Regions from separate parts of the Bacillus haynesii genome, predicted to be linked through region 2. Evidence: a T-box and tRNA genes for the amino acid it is inferred to sense, from the RefSeq annotation. Region 2 holds a T-box; the other holds one or more tRNA genes.
What was found. A T-box is a leader RNA that pairs with one kind of tRNA and senses whether it is charged. The one in region 2 lies ahead of serS (serine--tRNA ligase), so its partner is inferred to be a tRNA-Ser.
Positions count from the first base shown of each region.

Region 1: it has a tRNA-Ser gene. The T-box ahead of serS (serine--tRNA ligase) is inferred to sense a tRNA for this amino acid. The anticodon was not compared.

Region 1 covers NZ_CP059494.1:4,082,813-4,086,287, reverse strand. Annotated here, with positions in the region: gene glgB (1,4-alpha-glucan branching enzyme) at 1-1,022, opposite strand, end outside; tRNA gene H2R00_RS20330 (tRNA-Glu) at 1,209-1,280, opposite strand; tRNA gene H2R00_RS20325 (tRNA-Ser) at 1,293-1,383, opposite strand; tRNA gene H2R00_RS20320 (tRNA-Asn) at 1,385-1,459, opposite strand; tRNA gene H2R00_RS20315 (tRNA-Ile) at 1,466-1,542, opposite strand; tRNA gene H2R00_RS20310 (tRNA-Gly) at 1,555-1,628, opposite strand; tRNA gene H2R00_RS20305 (tRNA-His) at 1,637-1,712, opposite strand; tRNA gene H2R00_RS20300 (tRNA-Phe) at 1,735-1,810, opposite strand; tRNA gene H2R00_RS20295 (tRNA-Asp) at 1,821-1,897, opposite strand; tRNA gene H2R00_RS20290 (tRNA-Met) at 1,942-2,018, opposite strand; tRNA gene H2R00_RS20285 (tRNA-Ser) at 2,043-2,135, opposite strand; tRNA gene H2R00_RS20280 (tRNA-Ile) at 2,143-2,219, opposite strand; tRNA gene H2R00_RS20275 (tRNA-Met) at 2,225-2,298, opposite strand; tRNA gene H2R00_RS20270 (tRNA-Ala) at 2,324-2,396, opposite strand; tRNA gene H2R00_RS20265 (tRNA-Pro) at 2,403-2,479, opposite strand; tRNA gene H2R00_RS20260 (tRNA-Arg) at 2,488-2,564, opposite strand; tRNA gene H2R00_RS20255 (tRNA-Gly) at 2,576-2,647, opposite strand; tRNA gene H2R00_RS20250 (tRNA-Leu) at 2,663-2,746, opposite strand; tRNA gene H2R00_RS20245 (tRNA-Lys) at 2,753-2,828, opposite strand; tRNA gene H2R00_RS20240 (tRNA-Thr) at 2,909-2,984, opposite strand; tRNA gene H2R00_RS20235 (tRNA-Val) at 3,000-3,075, opposite strand.
Region 2 covers NZ_CP059494.1:3,019,578-3,023,052, forward strand. Annotated here, with positions in the region: gene H2R00_RS14995 (glycerate kinase) at 1-568, shown strand, start outside; gene serS (serine--tRNA ligase) at 599-1,876, opposite strand; T-box leader at 1,934-2,153, opposite strand; gene pdxT (pyridoxal 5'-phosphate synthase glutaminase subunit PdxT) at 2,205-2,795, opposite strand; gene pdxS (pyridoxal 5'-phosphate synthase lyase subunit PdxS) at 2,817-3,475, opposite strand, start outside.

The sequences.
Region 1 (3,475 bases), 1.1 Mb from region 2:
AAAACCTGTTCATTTAAAGTTTGAATAAATTCGATCGCAAAGCCGTTCGCTTCAGGCTGAGGACGGTTTGGCCAATACAGGAGGTTTGCAACTGCATCGACTCGAAATCCATCTATATGATACATCTCGATCCAATACAACGCATTCGAGATTAAAAAACTGTGAACTTCTCGTTTTCCGAGGTCAAAATTGGCGGTCCCCCATTCCCAATTTTCCCTGTCATGCTCGTACGTATATTCATACAGAGGCATACCGTCAAACAAATACAGCCCGTGGTCATCTTTGCAGAAATGGCCGGGAACCCAATCCATGATGACGCCGATCTCATGCTGATGGCACTGGTCAATGAAATACATCAAGTCATGCGGTTCGCCATATCTGCTCGTCGGACTGTAGTACCCCGTTGTCTGATAGCCCCATGAACGGTCAAACGGGTGCTCTGTCAACGGCATCAGCTCGATATGTGTGAATCCGTGTTCTTTGACGTAAGGAATGATCGTTTCGCTCAGTTCCCGGTATGTGAAGAAACGCCCATCCGCTTTCTTTTTCCACGATCCGACATGAAGCTCGTAGATGGAAATCGGTTTTTCATACACGGCTTTTTGTTTCTTTTTCTTTTGCCACTTCCGGTCGCCCCATGGGTATCCGGCCAATTGATATGTGATCGATGCGGTTTTCGGCCTGACTTCAGAAAAAAAAGCATAAGGATCGGCCTTCAATTTGGTTTCATTTGCGGCTGTAATAATCTCATATTTATACAGCTCCCCTTCTCCGATACCGGGGATAAACAGTTCCCATATGCCTTCCTGATGACGCTTTTCCATTTGATGCAGGACACCGGACCAGCCGTTAAACGTTCCGGCGATTCGAACTTCCTTCGCATGCGGGGCCCAAACACAGAACCGGAAACCTTGGCGGCCGTCCTGTTCCGTCTGATGAGCGCCGAAAAATCTGTAGCTTTCATAAAGCCGACCTTCATGAAAGAGATGCGCTTTAATATCCGAGGCACTCACACCAGCCATTGATTTCATCCTTTCTGCCACTATATTTAAAGATTACTCTTTTATTCGCATAATATGGCTTGATCCCTTTAATGAAAGCGCTTCTATTTATTGACAAAGTTCAACAATTTCCTTTCGAACATTGACTGAAGTCATAAATGGCATGCAAAAAAACTCTGCATCGTAATGATGCAGAGTTTAACATGATGACCCGTACGGGATTCGAACCCGTGTTACCGCCGTGAAAGGGCGGTGTCTTAACCACTTGACCAACGGGCCTTATTGAAAAAATGGCGGAGAAGGAGGGATTTGAACCCTCGCGCCGCTTACGCGACCTACACCCTTAGCAGGGGCGCCTCTTCAGCCACTTGAGTACTTCTCCATGGCTCCGCAGGCAGGATTCGAACCTGCGACCGATCGGTTAACAGCCGATAGCTCTACCACTGAGCTACTGCGGAATATCATGGTGGGCCTGAATGGACTCGAACCATCGACCTCACGCTTATCAGGCGTGCGCTCTAACCAGCTGAGCTACAGGCCCATGATATGCAAATGGAGCGGGTGATGGGAATCGAACCCACGACATCAGCTTGGAAGGCTGAGGTTTTACCACTAAACTACACCCGCATTTCGCATGGGGCGGTTGATGGGAATCGAACCCACGAATGCCAGAGCCACAATCTGGTGCGTTAACCACTTCGCCACAACCGCCGCAATATATAGAATTGTAAAATGGTGGCTCGGGACGGAATCGAACCGCCGACACACGGATTTTCAGTCCGTTGCTCTACCAACTGAGCTACCGAGCCTTTATTTAAATGGCGGTCCGGACGGGACTCGAACCCGCGACCTCCTGCGTGACAGGCAGGCATTCTAACCAACTGAACTACCGGACCATTATGGCTGCCCCCTTCGGGCACTCCTCATTTAATAAGTAAATTGGTTGCGGGGGCAGGATTTGAACCTGCGACCTTCGGGTTATGAGCCCGACGAGCTACCGAACTGCTCCACCCCGCGATGATCAAAATAATAAAAGATATATGGCGGAGGAAGAGGGATTCGAACCCCCGCGGGCTTTGACACCCCTGTCGGTTTTCAAGACCGATCCCTTCAGCCAGACTTGGGTATTCCTCCGTAACAATGGTGGACCTTGTAGGACTCGAACCTACGACCGGACGGTTATGAGCCGTCTGCTCTAACCAACTGAGCTAAAGGTCCATTAATAGCGGCGGAGGGAATCGAACCCCCGACCTCACGGGTATGAACCGTACGCTCTAGCCAGCTGAGCTACACCGCCATGGTGAATATTAAAGATAACAAAGTGGAGCCTAGCGGGATCGAACCGCTGACCTCCTGCGTGCAAAGCAGGCGCTCTCCCAGCTGAGCTAAGGCCCCGAATAATGGTCGGGAAGACAGGATTCGAACCTGCGACCCCATGGTCCCAAACCATGTGCTCTACCAAGCTGAGCTACTTCCCGTTATATAATGGCGCGCCCGAGAGGAGTCGAACCCCTAACCTTTTGATCCGTAGTCAAACGCTCTATCCAATTGAGCTACGGGCGCTTAGATGATTAAGCGGAAGACGGGATTCGAACCCGCGACCCCCACCTTGGCAAGGTGGTGTTCTACCACTGAACTACTTCCGCAAAATAGATTGGCAATGCGGATGAAGGGACTTGAACCCCCACGTCTTAAAAGACACTAGAGCCTGATTCTAGCGCGTCTGCCAATTCCGCCACATCCGCATGAAATGGTGAGCCATGAAGGACTCGAACCTTCGACCCTCTGATTAAAAGTCAGATGCTCTACCAACTGAGCTAATGGCTCCAATACTGTAATGAAATCTGAAGACTTTTCGAAAGCTATCTGTCTTTTTTCAGCAACTTTTATATTATATCATAAAATCATGGTGCCGGCAAGAGGACTTGAACCCCCAACCTACTGATTACGATTCAGTTGCTCTACCAATTGAGCTACACCGGCCCATTCCAATATGAATGGTGGAGGATGACGGGATCGAACCGCCGACCCTCTGCTTGTAAGGCAGATGCTCTCCCAGCTGAGCTAATCCTCCTCGTCAGTTGTTGGAGTAACTCTCGATCTGACAAGGACTATTATATACGGGAATACGCCCATTTGTAAAGGCTATATTAAAAAAATTTTATTTTCAGTTTATTCTCTTATAACAGATGAATGTGCACACATCGTTCCGCTCAATCCGCATGATGGCATCAAAAGCTTCAGTGCAACATTTATCCCTATTTACAACTTATAATAGGTTCTCCAGACGCTCCTTGAATTCCTGTCTTTTCCCCGTGGCAAATTTGTATTCGAATTGATTTTTCAAAACATTTTTAAGTCCGTTTCGAACGATAAGCAATATATTTCGCTTCTCGGCTCTCTATCCCGCCCCTTAATATTAAGCGGCATGTTGTGAAAATAACGTTGTGCAGATCAAAATATGTGCATTTATT
Region 2 (3,475 bases):
TGAAGCCGCCTGTGATGTCGATAACCCTCTTACAGGGCCTCGCGGAGCCTCAGCCGTATTTGGGCCGCAAAAAGGGGCGAACAGCGAAATGACTGCCCTCTTGGATCAAAACTTAAAACATTATGCTGCAGCTGTGAAAGCAGAGCTGGGGTGCGAAATCGATTCAATCCCTGGAGCCGGAGCGGCCGGAGGATTAGGAGCAGGCCTGTGCGCCTTTTTAAAAGCGGAATTAAAAAGCGGAGTTGACATTGTGTTAGATACTTTGTCTTTTTCCGAACGTATTAAAGGAGCCGATCTTGTGATTACAGGCGAGGGAAAAATAGACGGCCAAACGGTAAGCGGAAAAACGCCGGCCGGTGTCGCAAAACGCGCCCGCAGCGAGAATATTCCCGTCATTGCATTCGCCGGCTCGCTCGGTGAAGGCTGTGAGCTTGTTTATGATATCGGCATTTCCGCTCTCTTTTCGATCGTGCCAGGGATCAGCTCCTTGGAGAATGCCCTTGCCGATGGAAGTTCAAACCTTACGCGCTGCGCCCGTAATGTAGCGGCCGTCTGGTCACACGCATAAAAAAAGCGCGCCTATTGGCGCGCATTTTTTTTATGGTTGAATAATGTCTCTGTTCCCCATGTATGGACGAAGCGCTTTAGGGATGAGGACGCTTCCGTCCTCCTGCTGGTAATTTTCCAATAATGCGGCAACCGTTCTGCCGACTGCCAAGCCGGAGCCGTTTAGCGTATGGACATGCTCTGGCTTGCCTTTTGCTTCCCTTCTGAATCTGATATTCGCCCGTCTGGCCTGGAAAGCTTCAAAGTTACTACAAGATGAAATTTCACGATATGTGTTTTGGCTTGGAATCCATACTTCGATATCGTATTTTTTCGCAGCAGTAAACCCTAGATCGCCTGTACACATGCTCATCACACGATAAGGAAGATCAAGCAGCTGAAGAACTTTCTCCGCTTGATTTGTCAGCTTTTCAAGCTCTTCATATGAATCCTCAGGCTTCACAAATTTCACCAGTTCAACCTTGTTAAATTGGTGCTGGCGAATCAAACCGCGTGTATCACGGCCGGCTGAGCCTGCTTCTGAACGGAAGCATGCACTGAACGCCGCATAATTGACCGGCAGGTCGTCAGCTGACAAAATTTCATCGCGATGCAGGTTCGTAATTGGCACTTCTGCCGTCGGAATTAAAAAATAATCTTCTTCTCTGATTTTAAAGGCATCTTCCTCAAATTTCGGCAGCTGTCCGGTGCCTGTCATGCTTGCGCGGTTCACCATGTACGGCGGGATGACTTCCGTATAGCCGTACTCGTCTACGTGGAGATCAAGCATAAAGTTATACAATGCACGTTCAAGTCTGGCGCCGAGCCCTTTATAGAAAACGAAACGGCTTCCCGTTACCTTGCCGGCCCGCTCAAAATCGAGAATATCCAATTGATCGGCAATATCCCAATGAGGCTTCGGCTCAAACGAAAATTCAGGGAGTTCGCCCCATTTGCGAACTTCCACGTTGTCGTCTTCAGTCTCACCGACCGGAACAGACTCGTGAGGGATGTTCGGAATAGACAGCATGATCTTATCAAGGGAAGACTCGACCGTTCTCAGCTCTTCATCAAGTTTTTTAATGTCTTCACCGACTTCGCGCATTTCTTTAATGAGGTGGTCAGCATCTTTTTTCTCACGCTTTAATGCGGCAACCTGCTGAGATACCTCATTGCGCTTTCCTTTCAGCTCTTCCACTTTGACGATCAATTCTCTTCTCTTTGTATCCAATTCCTCAAATTGATCAAAATCTGATAAATCTTCTCCCCTGTGGGCAAGCTTTTGTTTGATTTCTTCCAAATTTGCCCGCAGCAGTTTGACATCAAGCATCTGCCTCGCTCCTTTTATACTGATTTGACCGAAAAAAAGAGCCCTTGTCCCCTAAATATAAGGGACGAGAGCTCTCGCGTTGCCACCCTGATTGAAAACAGGCATCTTCCTCCTGTTTTCCGCTTCATTTTGATAACGGTTCTCCCGTAAATGCCTACTTTGACTGTTCAGCATTTCGCTCAAGGATGGATTCGGACAGCATCTTTCGCCGATTCGCACCAACCATCGGCTCTCTTGGAAAGAGAGGCTTCCTACTGCTTCCTATCAACGCTTTTCGATCTATATTGTCTTATAAATGTACTACAAGTTTTAACAGCTTTCAACCGTTTTATACGACGGCTTCCCGTTTATGCTTTTCCACCATCTCGACAAATAATTTCGTCATTCTGTGATCATCCGTCAGCTCAGGGTGGAAAGAACAGCCGAGAAGATTTCCTTGTTTGGCAGCGACGATTCTTCCGTTGTGTTCCGAAAGTACTTCTACATCTGCGCCCGCTTCCAAAATGTGCGGGGCGCGGATAAATACGCCTGTAAACGGTGCGTCCAGTCCTTTAACCGTTAAGTCTGCTTCAAAGCTGTCCACTTGTCTTCCAAAGGAATTCCGCTCTACCGTTACATCCAGAACCCCAAGATGGGCATCGTTAGTTCCAGCTATGTTCTTCGCCAGGATAATCAGCCCCGCACAAGTTCCAAATACCGGCTTTCCGGATGCGGCAAATTCCTGAAGAGGCTTCATAAACTGATACGTATCGATGAGGCGCCTCATCGTCGTGCTTTCGCCTCCGGGCAAAATCAAACCGTCGATTTCCTTTAACTCTTCCGGCCACTTGATGACTTTTCCGGCTGCTCCGCATGCTTCAATTGAGCGAATATGTTCTCTTACTGCTCCCTGAAGTCCAAGTACACCAATTGTCAGCATGTCAATCCGTCTCCTTCGTGTTTACCAGCCGCGCTCTTGCATACGCTGTTCTGGCAGCAGATTTGAGATTTCAATCCCTTTCATCGCAGTTCCAAGCTCTTTTGAAAGCTCGGCAATCAGCTTGTAATCCGTGTAATGCGTCGTCGCTTCAACAATTGCTTTCGCGAATTTTGCAGGGTTATCAGATTTGAAAATACCGGACCCTACGAATACGCCGTCAGCGCCAAGCTGCATCATTAAAGCAGCATCAGCAGGTGTTGCCACACCGCCGGCAGCAAAGTTGACAACCGGAAGGCGTCCTTCAGCTTTAATTTCCTTCAGCAGCTCATAAGGAGCGCCGAGGTTTTTCGCTTCTGTCATCAGCTCATCATCACTCATGCCGACTACTTTGCGCACTTGAGCATTCACCTTTCTCATATGGCGGACAGCTTCCACAATATTGCCTGTACCAGGTTCGCCTTTTGTACGAAGCATTGAAGCTCCTTCAGCGATCCGGCGCGTCGCTTCTCCGAGGTCGCGGCATCCGCATACAAATGGAACGGTATATTCGTTTTTATTTAAATGAAATTCTTCATCCGCAGGAGTCAAAACTTCACTTTCATCAATATAGTCAACGCCAAGCGCTTCAAGAACACGCGCTTCAACGATATGCCCGATGCGTGCTTTCGCCATGACCGGGA